One region of the Lysinibacillus sp. OF-1 genome, then DNA from elsewhere that is predicted to be linked to it. Evidence: riboswitches for the same ligand, from Rfam matches in the RefSeq annotation. Region 1 holds a riboswitch; each other region holds the start of a gene.
What was found. Region 1 has a riboswitch for cobalamin ahead of NV349_RS13465 ((2Fe-2S) ferredoxin domain-containing protein). Riboswitches for the same ligand answer to the same signal wherever they lie in the genome.
Positions count from the first base shown of each region.

Region 1 (3,165 bases):
CCATAAAGCCGCCAACCTCTGAAGGGAAGGCTAATGCTAACTGTACAGAAGTCACAACATATGTACTTAAGTCACCAAGCATCGCAGCAAAAAAAACAGCTAGTGAAAATGACAACCCTATTTTTTGAGCCCCTTTAAAGACAAAGTAAGCAATAAATGGGCCTACAATCGCCATAGAGAAGGCGTTCGCTCCTAAAGTGGTAATCCCACCATGTGCTAATAATAAAGATTGGAATAATAAAACAATCGTTCCGATGACACTCATAGCGAGAGGTCCGAATAAAACCGTTCCAAGTCCAACACCAGTTGGGTGGGAGCAACTACCTGTAACCGAAGGGATTTTTAACGCCGACAGCACAAAAGCAAAGGCTCCTGAAAGACCTAAAAGCATTTTGGTTTCAGGGTTTTCTTCAATTGTTTTGCGAATGGAGCGCAATCCTAGAATAATAAATGGGATAGAGATGACCCACCAAAAAATAGCCCATTCGATTGGTAAAAAACCTTCCATGATATGCATAGCAAAGGCACGTTTTGGCACGAGTAAAAAGGCCAATAAAAAATAACTAAGTTTCCACCATGAAAATTTCAAAAGCTTTCCTCCTTACTAATAGATTTTTAGAATGTAGCGTGCGTAAATAAAAAAGCACTTCTCCGTTGTTGGAAAAGTGCATAGCTAAAAAAGCAAATAACATTCTCATCTGCTAAGCCGCACACCTATCCTCGTAGGCTGAAACGATCACATATTTTTCGGCAGGTCTCCTGGCTCTAGTTCAACACTTTATAGGTCTTCCCATCCGTTGGACAGTGACATGTTCTATAAAGCTCCCTAATACAGTGGCGGGACCGCGCCGGACTCAAACCGGCTTCCCTTTTAAGCAAAATGATAAGTATTTTACACCGAAAAAACATTAAGTTGTGAGATTTCACGACAAAGTGTAACATGATTTTCCATAAATATGCTATACTTTTTTTAAAAATATTTTCAATTGAAGGTCAATAGAGAAGATTCTGATAACTACTGAATTGTCATAAATAGGGAGATATTATAATTTTTATACCCGGTCTACACACAAAATTGATAAAATTGTCATAAATTTTTATAGAAATATTGAAATTTTAAAATAATGAGATATGATAGAGACAGTTTTCTATTCTATTAAGAAGATAATAAATTTCATATAAAACGTCGATAAGTGCTCGAATAACTCGAGATAATAGGGAAATTGGTGAAAATCCAATACAGCCCCCGCTACTGTAATAGCTGATGAAATCGCAAAGCCACTGGTGCAAACTTGGGAAGGTGCGATAGTAAAATGAAGCTTAAGTCAGGAAACCTGCTTATTTGATTGTGCATGCAAACTTTTCGGAGGGAGAAGTTGAAGCAAGAGCGAGTACCTGTATTTTATTTTATTCGTTTTTATTTGGCTTCTACAAAACCTTTACTCTTCGTAATTAGAGTAAAGGTTTTTCTTTTTCCAGAAAGCAAATGAGGGGAGACAGAAGATGACAACATGGAATTTAGAGGGGATGAAAACACATCTCTTTATTTGTAATGGTAGTAGTTGCATGAACAAAGGTGGGGAGGAAATTACCCTAGCTATTCGAGAAGAAATACAACAGCAAGCACTTGATCAAGAGATACATACAACAAGAACGCGCTGTAATGGACGATGCAAGGATGCTTGTGTGGTCATCGCCTATCCGCAAGGGAATTGGTATCGTGTACCATCAACAGAGCATGCTAGAACACTTGTACAAGATTTACATCATGAATCCTTATACAACGAACATGTCTTTACACTTCGTGAAGGTACATTACAGCGTACAGCACAAACGACAGCCATTAAAGGGATCGAAAAGGTGAAAGAGGGGTAACAACATGGCGCAAAAAGGAAAAATTTTCGTAGTGGGCTTTGGACCTGGAGACTTTAAGCATATTACGACACGGGCGGTAGAGGCATTACAACAAAGTGATATGATCATAGGCTACAAAACCTACGTGGAGTTGATTCAAGATTTAGTCAGTGCGAAGTCGATTGTCAGTACTGGAATGACCGAAGAGGTGTCCCGTGCGCAGGAAGCGGTGCGCCAAGCAGAGGCTGGAAGCATTGTCTCAGTCATTTCAAGTGGTGATGCGGGTGTCTATGGTATGGCGGGATTAGTGTATGAGGTATTGATTGAGCTAGGCTGGACAGAAGCAACGGGGATTGAGGTAGAAATTGTCCCTGGTATTTCTGCCATCAATTCATGTGCTAGCTTACTTGGTGCCCCGATTATGCATGATGCCTGTACGATTAGTTTAAGTGACCATCTAACACCATGGAATTTAATTGCCAAGCGCGTCGAGGCAGCCGCTATGGCGGATTTTGTAATCGCTTTATACAACCCAAAAAGCGGTCGCCGAACAAGACAAATTGTCGAAGCACAGCGCATTCTCTTAGAATATCGTTCGCCTGACACACCAGTAGGACTTGTGAAAAGTGCTTACCGCGATCGTCAAGAAGTGACGATGACAACATTAGCCGAAATGCTGGAGCATGACATTGGAATGCTGACGACAGTCATTATTGGTAATTCGTCGACATTTTTCTATGACAATAAAATGATTACACCACGTGGCTATCAACGTAAATATACATTGGGTGAAGAAAAACAACCCTTACGTCCACATCAACGTTTACGTGAAGAAAATGAACCTTGGGCAATGAACCAAGAGACAGGGACTGCACGACAAGACTTTACAGCAGATCCTAATGCAGGGCGTTTTAATAAACCCAGTGTAGCCGCTACGCCAAAGCCAAAAAAAACAGCACTTGAAATGGCTACAGCGGCACTCGCAATGGTGAAAGGAACAAGTGCAGTCAAAGTAACGCCGAAACTTGTACAGCAAAAAATAGAATCCATTTTTGAATTAGCTGTAAGCCCAGGAGTGGTGAATAAGTTTTTCACACCTCAGCAAATGATGACGTTAGCAGAGGTCGTTGGGGAAGAGGGGACGATGGAATATACACCAGACCATCAAATCCATTTGAAAATCCCAACGACTGCCCCTGAACGTATCACGGAGAAATTACAGGAAGTAGGCTTTTTATTAGCGCCGATTGGTGATGTGCTATCCTTGAAGGCTTGTGATTTTTGCTATGGTGAAAAGGCCGATTCGATTCC
Region 1 covers NZ_CP102798.1:2,768,074-2,771,238, reverse strand. The annotation lists gene NV349_RS13470 (energy-coupling factor ABC transporter permease) at 1-589, opposite strand, end outside; cobalamin riboswitch at 733-917, opposite strand; cobalamin riboswitch at 1,175-1,356, shown strand; gene NV349_RS13465 ((2Fe-2S) ferredoxin domain-containing protein) at 1,504-1,875, shown strand; gene cobJ (precorrin-3B C(17)-methyltransferase) at 1,880-3,165, shown strand, end outside.

Region 2 (3,165 bases), 640 kb from region 1:
CAGTTCCGATTACGAAACAGGCACATAATGTAGAGAAGGTGTTAAGAGATAATAAAGTTGTTTAACTAAGAAGGACACATATATGGTAATATTTATTTAAAAAGATGGAGTGGATTATGAGTAATTCTATTAATTATAAAATATGGACGGTGTGTATGATTCAAAGTGAAGAGAAGGTTTTACTTCTGGATAGACAGCACGACAATTTCAAAGGTTTTATTCCACCGGGTGGTAAAGTTGAATTTCCTGAAAGTATTGTAGAAAGTGCTATCAGAGAAGTAAAAGAAGAAACGGGGTTAGAAGTTAGAAACCTTATTTATAAAGGGCTTTATGAATATGTTAATCCAGTCGCAAAAGATAGATATATGATATTTAATTACATAACAAAGGATTTCGAGGGTGAACTCTTGAAAGATGCTCCAGAGGGGAAAGCGGTTTGGGTAGATATAGAGAGCGCATATAAACTTCCTATGCAGCCATCGATACGGAGAAGATTTCCTTTATTTTTTCAAGATGGAACATTTGAGATTCAAGTTGAATGGAACCACGAAGAAAATAAAGAAGGGAAAGTTACTATACGTCACACCTAAAACTTGTTATTGGACTGACAGGGGGGCAATCGTTCAATAGAGCAGTCGCTTTTCAATAACATCGAGGTCAGTTCAATACATATATATGTGAAGAATAAATAATGGGGCTTAAATTTACCCACTTTGTTAAATAGTTTAACTTTCAATATCTAAATGGTAGAGAGGGATTAAGAATAGCTAGAGAAAATTCTAAAATAAAAGGTGCTTGACCGTCCTTTTGTTTATTAAACGAACGGTGCAGATTGTTGAAGAAGAAATTTTATAATAGTGATTTATTAAAGAATAGGGAAGTGGCAGTAACCATGAACTACATAATCAGATTAGCGAATGAAAACGACTTATCGGGTTTATGTGATAGTAGAAATAATAAAGATCTATTCACGAATTATTTAAAGCAATTTGCAAAAAAGGAATAATATCAAGACGCACTTATATTAGGTTTTGGAGTTCTTAAATTAAAAGGTACTTTGCTTCCTAAATTAAGTGACCTATATGTAAAAGAGGATTATCGTGGTAATGGTATAGGTTCAGACTTAATGAGGTATAGAGAAAATATTGCAAAGAGTTTAGGACATTCTGAAATATTTGTGAGTGTTGGCCCGATAGAAAATCCCAACATGATAAAGTTAATTAGCAAACACGGTTACGAACCTATCTCTTACCTATAATAAAACCTACACAAGAATTGATTTCAAGAAGTTGTTGAACTAACGGGGCTAGTTGAACAAGATTTAAACAACTTTAAAGAGCCTTCTTATAATATAATTTTTGTATTTTTTGATTAGAAATAACTTTATTATCATTTTACAGAAAGCAATTAAAGTGATGCTCAGTGTGACATGAGGAAAACCTAGTATTCTATGCATCCATTTTACATGGAATTATTTTGAAATAATTAGTATTTTTTAGCATAAATTGACTTTGGACATACAATACTTTACAATGATTAGCTAAGGAATAGAGAATTTTCGCAAATTTCCTTACCAACTGAATAGCGTGTAGTAATAGGTGTAAATTGCGTGCAATTTGCTTAAAAGGGAAGTCGGTGCGAATCCGACACTGTCCCGCAACTGTAAATGTGAGCGACTTTTCAGCAACCACTGTCAAATGATGGGAAGGAGAAAAGTGGCAATGACCATGAGTCAGGATACCTGCCTGTTACGAGTACACACCAGTAACCTACGAGGAATAGGAGGTGGCATGTTGACAAAACAGAATGCTCTGTTCGTCACGGTACGTCAAACGCCCAAAGTAAATGAAGGGGTTCGCAATCGGGCTCATTTACACATACTTAGGGTTTGTTTGGCATTGGGTGATGAACGAAGATAAGCGAAGGATTTCCTCAAAAATGGTAGGAAATCCTTTTTGTTTTGACATTATGTACGCAAAGGGGATGCATGTATGACTTCTTTAGATATGAACATTTGTAAGCAGCCACGCACAGAAGTTGCCAAGAAAGCGAAAACAAGAATGGCGGTCGAATCATTGATTGACCAATTATTAGCAACGAAGCTGATCCGCAATGATCGCTTCTTTGAGCAAATTTTATATAATAAAGAAATTATTTGGATACAAAATGGGGATGTGGACGGGCATCTTTTCGCGAAGGCAGCGGTAACCGATCAACTGAAAACGAAGACCAATAGCTTTATGATGTATATGCCCACTAACCCGATTGTCTATGAGGTTAACGGGGAGTCATACCATTTAATTACACGCATTGATTCCACACGTGCCAAGCCCAACCTTGACCGTCTGTCACTGGAGCCAAAGCCTGTTTTAAGTGCAGCACGTGTCAATGATGTATTATGCTCGATTGTGATGCGCTTTTATGAAACATATCTACACGATTTAGCGCCTCAACATGATAAGTTAATAGCCTTTGTGCAGCAGGAATATGCCCAATTTATTGAAGCGGTTCAGGCATTAAATGATTACCATTTCAACTGGCATCCACGCGGCAACGGTCACGAGCTATTGCTGCAATTAATTGATCAACTGCAAATTTTAAAAAGTTATCCTGGTAAAGTGCTAGTTGATTTCACAAACACGCATGACTACGTGATTGTCGAGCCTGCATACCTTGTGCACAGTCCTACAAAGAAAGCAGTAGGCGCATTATAAACTCAAGCCCTCCATCAAACGGAGGGCTTGTTTTTATTTATTTGAAGGGTAGGGGGTAAATACTCTCGTTCGAGCAGCGAATACTCGCGGAAGCAGATGAAATACTCTCGTTCGAGCAACGAATACTCGCGGAAGGAGATGAAATACTCTCGTTCGAGCAGCGAATACTCGCGGAAGGAGATGAAATACTCTCGTTCGAGCAGCGAATACTCGCGGAAGGAGATGAAATACTCTCGTTCGAGCGGGGAATACTCGCGGAAACAGATGAAATACTCTCGTTCGAGCAAGGAATACTCGCGGAAGGAGATGAAATACTCTCGCTCCAGCAAGGAATACTCGCGCAAACAGGGTAAATATTCTCGCTCAAAGCAAGTAAACACCCGCGCAAGCAAACGGCTTCGCGCGGGCAGGATCACCTACTTACAGACAATGCATGGCTGCTTGTGCTTCG
Region 2 covers NZ_CP102798.1:2,129,639-2,132,803, forward strand. The annotation lists gene NV349_RS10350 (8-oxo-dGTP diphosphatase) at 117-590, shown strand; gene NV349_RS10355 (GNAT family N-acetyltransferase) at 1,058-1,258, shown strand; cobalamin riboswitch at 1,580-1,763, shown strand; gene NV349_RS10360 (hypothetical protein) at 1,992-2,714, shown strand; gene NV349_RS10365 (hypothetical protein) at 2,729-3,043, opposite strand; gene NV349_RS10370 (elongation factor G) at 3,135-3,165, opposite strand, start outside.
Region 2: it holds a riboswitch for cobalamin, as region 1 does, so the genes downstream of both, NV349_RS10360 (hypothetical protein) here and NV349_RS13465 ((2Fe-2S) ferredoxin domain-containing protein) in region 1, are expected to answer to the same signal.

Region 3 (3,165 bases), 630 kb from region 1:
AAGGCGTTGGTTGCCTACCGATAAATGATCCGCATGGCAGGCATTGCTAAATGTATTACCTACTCCTCGTGGATTGGGCTCCATTAGTAAATGAACTTCTGCATAATGCTTGAGGGGCTCAAAATGACCATAGCCTGTCACCGTCGTCACAATGGTTTCCATATATAAAATTTGGGGCTCGCCAAAGGAGACCGTTAATGAAAAACGCTTCATTAACACCTCTGTCAGTACCTCCAACTGAATAACGCCCATAATGTGCACATGGATTTCCTGGAACTTTTCCTGCCAAACCACACGTAAGGAAGGCTCTTCTGCTTCTAGTAAACGGAAAATTTGTAACACTTCCTTGATATGCTGATGGCCCTCATATTGAACCTTTGCCTGTAGCGTTGGGACAAGCTCATAGGGCTGTGACAGCACAGTAGTGCCGATGCGGTCTCCAATATTGGCCTGACTAAGTCCTTTAACAGCAAAAATCTCTCCCGCTTCAACCTGTTGGACGGTATCAAAGCGACTGCCATTATAGAGGCGAATTTCAGTCACTTTTTCTGTCACTTCTTCAAACGAAAATTCATCCCGAACATGTAAAACTCCCTTGACAGCCTTCATAAATGTTAAACGCTGGTGGCCGTCATGACGAATTTTAAAAACCTCCCCCTCAAACGGTGCATTCACTTCAAAATGGGTGTCTGTTAATAGAGGGAGCTGGGCAAGCAATTCCTTGATGCCCTCATCCTTTAGGGCAGACCCTGTAAAGCAGAGGAAGGCACATTCCTTTTGAATCATGGTCTGTAGCTGAGTAAGACATTGCTCATGCTCCAATGACTCATTCAAAAAGGCATCGAGCAGCTCTTCATTACGCTCAGCCAACCATTCCATGATGCTGCTTGAAACATAATCAGTACGAAGCGGTTCATCGACGAACAGCACCTGCTGGGAACAATCCTTGCGGAGCTGTGTCATAACGGCCTCCACATTGGCTCCTTCGCGATCAATTTTATTGATAAAGAAGAATGTTGGGACATGGTATTTGCGTAAAAGCTGCCACACGGTTTCCGTATGACCCTGTACGCCCTCGACCGCACTAATGATAACAATGGCATAATCCATCACACGAATGGCGCGCTCCATCTCAGGGGAGAAGTCGACATGCCCTGGTGTATCAATCAACGTGTATGTATCGTCGCCTATGTTCATGCGACCTTGCTCGGCAAAAATGGTAATACCACGCTTGCGCTCTAGCTCATGATGATCGAGAAAGGTATCCTGATGATCCACTCGACCACGAGCTTGAATGCTTTGTGTATGAAAAAGTACTTGCTCAGAGAAGGTTGTTTTACCTGCATCCACATGCGCAAGTACACCAATTGTTTTGTACATAACATATCCTCGTTTCTATCTATAGCTATCTTTTCATTGTAACAGAATACTAGCTTATATATTTCTTGTAAAATAGTTCGTATTTTTGTCGAAATAGTGCTAATATAATGATGATTATATATTTAGCAACATACTACTGATTGAGCTACAAATTTTCTTCTGCTAGTCTATCAATAGTATTAATCATTATAGAACGTATTGGTGCAAATGGCATTTGTCATTTGCTTAAAAGGGAAATCGGTGCAATTCCGATGCTGTCCCGCAACTGTAAATGGGGAGTCTGTACAGCATGCCACTGTAGTTTAACTATGGGAAGGCGTATAGATGATGAACCTAAGCCAGGATACCTGCCAGTATGTGTTTTTTGACTAAGAACCACGAGGATGGGGATAGTGATAAAGGTAATGTACCGTTTTTTCACTATGCTACTCTCTTGGCGACAAGAGGGTTTTTTTATGCCCTTCCCACGAATCCTGGTAGCAAAGAAGTCTTTGATTTCTTTCTATAGATGAACAACAAAGGAGAAAAGGACATGAAGAAATGGAAAAGTTTATGGCTGGTGATGGTCATTGCCTTGGTCGCTGTTTTAGGGGCTTGTAATGCAAAGGACAAACCTGAATCAGCAGCGCAAGATGAGAAGGTTGAGCCATCTGAGGCAGCAACGGAAGTAACCATTGACAATAATGAAACAACTCAAACATATAAGGAAGCACCTACAAAAGCGATTAGTTTAAATCAGCATGTGACAGAGATTATGCTAGCGCTAGGCTTAGAGGATTCCATGGTAGGCACAGCTTACTTAGATGATAAAATCTACGAGCCCCTACAAGAAGCATACGATAAAGTGCCTGTGCTTTCTGATCAATACCCAACGAAGGAGCAAGTAATTGATGCCGAGGCTGATTTCTTATATGCAGGCTGGAAGAGTGGCTTTGGTGAAAAGGGTGTTGGAACACCGGAAGAGCTTGAGGAGTTAGGCATTCATACGTATTTACATACGGCTTCCAATATGACAAAGCCAACACTAGAGGATATTTTCACTGATATTCGTAATATCGCAAAAATTTTCCGTATTGAGGATCGTGGAGAAGCCTTAATTGAGCAAATGACGCAAGATGTGGAGGCAATTCAAGCTAAATTACCAAAAGATAGTGAGAAATTACGTGTTCTCGTATTTGATAGCGGTGAAAAGGATGTCTTTACAGCTGGTCAAAACTTTATGAATGAACTAGTGTCAATCGCTGGTGGTCAAAATATTTTTGGTGATGTGGAATCAGGCTGGACAACCGTGTCGAAGGAAGATGCGGTAGACCGTAATCCCGAGGTAGTTGTCGTGATCGATTACGGTGAAACAACGGCCGAACAAAAGATTCAATTCTTAAAAAATGATCCAGCATTAAAGGAGATGGAAGCTGTTAAAAATGATCGCTTTGTCATCCTGCCACTGTCAGCTGCGTCTGAAGGCGTTCGTGCGGCAGAGGCTATTGAAATTTTAGCGAAGGGTTTCTATCCTGATAACTTTTAAAATTCCGAGCTAGCATTGTGCTAGCTCCTTTTTCATAAGGAGCGATATCAATGAATGCATTTCAGAAAAACGTACCAGATCAAACATTTGAAACACTTAATCGTCATGGCGAATTTACACGCTTAGCTGTCAGCCCAGGTATTATTAATAAGCATTATACGCCTGCACAATTTCAAAAAATAGCAGAGATTGCTGGCGAAAAGGGGGCGATTAAGTATTCGGCCTCCTATAGTATTTTAGTGTCCATTCCAACGAGTGCC
Region 3 covers NZ_CP102798.1:2,133,331-2,136,495, forward strand. The annotation lists gene NV349_RS10370 (elongation factor G) at 1-1,380, opposite strand, end outside; cobalamin riboswitch at 1,563-1,749, shown strand; gene NV349_RS10375 (ABC transporter substrate-binding protein) at 1,913-2,905, shown strand; gene NV349_RS10380 (precorrin-3B methylase) at 2,956-3,165, shown strand, end outside.
Region 3: it holds a riboswitch for cobalamin, as region 1 does, so the genes downstream of both, NV349_RS10375 (ABC transporter substrate-binding protein) here and NV349_RS13465 ((2Fe-2S) ferredoxin domain-containing protein) in region 1, are expected to answer to the same signal.

Region 4 (3,165 bases), 1.5 Mb from region 1:
ATTACGATATTTTTTATCTTCCCGCATCATCTGATTCAGCATTGGCATCGTTGGGGCAACTTCACAGATGCCATTGGCTTATCCGCATTCGCTATTCAAGGTGCACTCTATGCAGTGAAGCTAGATATGCCAATTAGCGCAGTCGTTGTAGCTGCTGTTTTAACAGGTTCAGGTGGTGGTATTGTGCGAGATTTATTAGCTAGACGGAAGCCGCTAGTTCTCCGTGATGAAGTCTATGGTGTTTGGGCTGCTCTCGCAGGGCTTGTTATCGGATTTGAAGTTTTGACTGGAGACATTTTCCTTTATGTATTATTTGCAGTGATTACAGCATTACGCATTCTTTCCTATATGATGAAGTGGCGTTTGCCTTTGCGAAGGTTGAATCGGGCATAGATACTGTAATTGATAAAAAAATGAATAAGCGCAAATAGTTAATGAACTCTTTGCGCTTATTTGTTATTCAGTAACTATTTAGCCAAAAGATTCATGGCTTCTTCTAATGTCACCATATTTTTCATCATAGAACAAGCAGCATCTAAAAGAGGAAAAGCTAGAGCAGCACCAGAGCCTTCGCCTAATCGCATGTTCATATGCAGCATTGGCTCTACACCAAGTAATGATGCGGCAATTTTAGCCCCTGGTTCCTCTGAAGCATGGGAAGGTATGATAAAGTCTTTTACTTTCGGTTCAATTTGATAAGCAATAAGCGCAGCAATAGTCGAAATAAAACCATCAATAATAACAGGTTTTCGGTGACTTGCGGCAGCCAGCATGATACCAGCCATAGCCCCTATCTCTAGCCCTCCAACTTTAGCTAGAACATCAATGATATCGTTAGGATTAGGGTTGTTGAGAGTAATTGCTTTTTCAATTACTGCTGCTTTATGAGCAATCCCTCCTTGACCAACTCCTGCGCCAAACCCTGTTATTTCAATAGGGTCATAGCCAGTCAAAGCAGCTAATATGGCAGTGCTCGGCGTTGTATTACCAATGCCCATTTCACCTGTTCCAAGTAGGTTGGCTCCTTTTGTGATTTCATCTGTTGCCACATGAATCCCCACTTCAATGGATTGAATAGCCTCTTCTCTTGACATAGCAGGGCCCTGTGCCATGTTATCTGTGCCATGTTTAATTTTATGAATGATAACACCTGCATCAAGCGGAATATCTTCTTTTACCCCAACATCTACTGTTACTACCTTTGCATTGGTAATGCCCGCAATCGCACAAACGCCTGTACCTCCCTTAGGAAAATTTAATGTTTGAAAGACCGTAACATCTTGTGGATTCGTTGTTATGCCTTCCTCACAAACGCCATGATCTGCTGCACAGACAATCATCACTTTTTTATCGACCATTGGATATAATTGTCCTGTTATGCCTGAAAGCTGTACGGCAAGTGATTCTAGTTTACCCAAGCTACCTGGGGGCTTACAAAGCGCATCAATTCGCTTTCTAGCTTGGTCCATACTATTCATATCAGCCCCTTGGATATTTTGAATTGTGTCTTGTAATAATTGCATTATTGTTTCTCCTCTCGTTCTACATGAAGACAAAATAAAAAGTCTGTAGTTTATTGTCATGACAAATAAACTACAGACTTTTCCATCATCTATATACTTCCGAAGCAAGTAGGCAGGTCTCCTGGCTCAAGCTCAACATATCATCGTGCCTTCCCAGCGATTCGCTAGTGGCATTTACGATGACACTCCCTTATACAGTGGCGGGTCCGCTAAAGTTTTTCACTTTATTCCCTATTCTCCCTATTGGGCACCTAATGCTTTTATTAAACTATTTATAATCTACGACAGCGTATTTTTTCTGTCAATATTAGAATACTCGCCTTGTACCATTTCTTCGGTTACCTATTCTTTTTCTATTTCGCTTAGCAATGTTGAGCCTAATAATAGGACCGCTCCTATTATTTGTAGAAGCGCCATTTTTTCTCCTATAATCATCGTGGAAATTACTAATGATGTCAGTGGATCAATATAGCTAAGAATGGCTATACTTTGTCCTTTTAACTGTGACATGCCTAAAAAGAACAATAAAAATCCAACCCCTGCATGGACAAGGCCTAATGTAATTAAGAATAGGACTGATTCAAAACTGATTTTCATGACCTGAAATCCTGTAGTTCCAAGTAGATAGAAGCTAAGGAAAAATGCTGCTAAAGAAAGTTGAATCATTGTATTTTCTGGTTCCTTTAAGCCACATATAAATTTATTTGTCAATGTTAGCGCTGTGTAAAAGCATGCCGCGATAAGACCGTAGACAATGCCTATAAAATGCTCACTGTCCCCAGTGCCTTGACTTTGGACAATCAAATATAGTCCGATAAGGGCCACACAGACATACATTATTTTTCTGCCAACTAGCTTCTCTTTTAAAATAATTGGAGATAAACAGATAACGAGTACTGGTGCAAAATAATAACTCAATGCAGCATTGGCAATCGTTGTTGCTTTATAAGCCTGAAATAAAAAAATCCAGTTCCCACACAAGGCGATACTAGAAAGTATTAATTTCCACTTATTTTTTATAATCTCTAATTTCGAAAAACTTTTCTTTTTATAAATAAAAATCACTACTAAAAAACAAGCACCTATTAAACTCATCCAAAAAGCGATTTCACTTGAAGATAACGGAATATACTTGGCAAAAACACCAACTGCTCCAAAAATAATCATGGATAATACAAATGCTAATTTTCCGCTCATTACAAATACCTACTTTCTACGTATAAAGTATTAACCTATACAGTAGAATCTATTGAAAATGAGCAAACTGTTATTGTATGCCTAAACAGTAGATTCTACTGTAAAGACATTGTTGGGGGTGCTATTGAACAAAACATACAAAATCCCTCCTTCACCTACATAATTGTAACATATTTCTGAAAATTAAAGAGTAAGTTTTATAAAGAAAGGGGTCACTAATCCCTTCATACTATTATGAGTATGTACAATATAAGGTAAGTCATAAATTTTCTTTGAGGAGGAGTTAGGATGAATGCAAGAGAATTGAGAAATGCTATTGCGGAGACTTGTGAAAATTATGATAGTCACTACGCTCAGTTAGTGAAACCAATCAATCAGTTATTAATGAATGTCGATGCTAGTATAAGTAACGAAACAGCGAATATAATCATCGAAAATTTGAAGT
Region 4 covers NZ_CP102798.1:1,221,182-1,224,346, reverse strand. The annotation lists gene NV349_RS05720 (trimeric intracellular cation channel family protein) at 1-393, shown strand, start outside; gene cobT (nicotinate-nucleotide--dimethylbenzimidazole phosphoribosyltransferase) at 468-1,523, opposite strand; cobalamin riboswitch at 1,618-1,793, opposite strand; gene NV349_RS05710 (DMT family transporter) at 1,866-2,720, opposite strand; gene NV349_RS05705 (hypothetical protein) at 3,009-3,165, shown strand, end outside.
Region 4: it holds a riboswitch for cobalamin, as region 1 does, so the genes downstream of both, cobT (nicotinate-nucleotide--dimethylbenzimidazole phosphoribosyltransferase) here and NV349_RS13465 ((2Fe-2S) ferredoxin domain-containing protein) in region 1, are expected to answer to the same signal.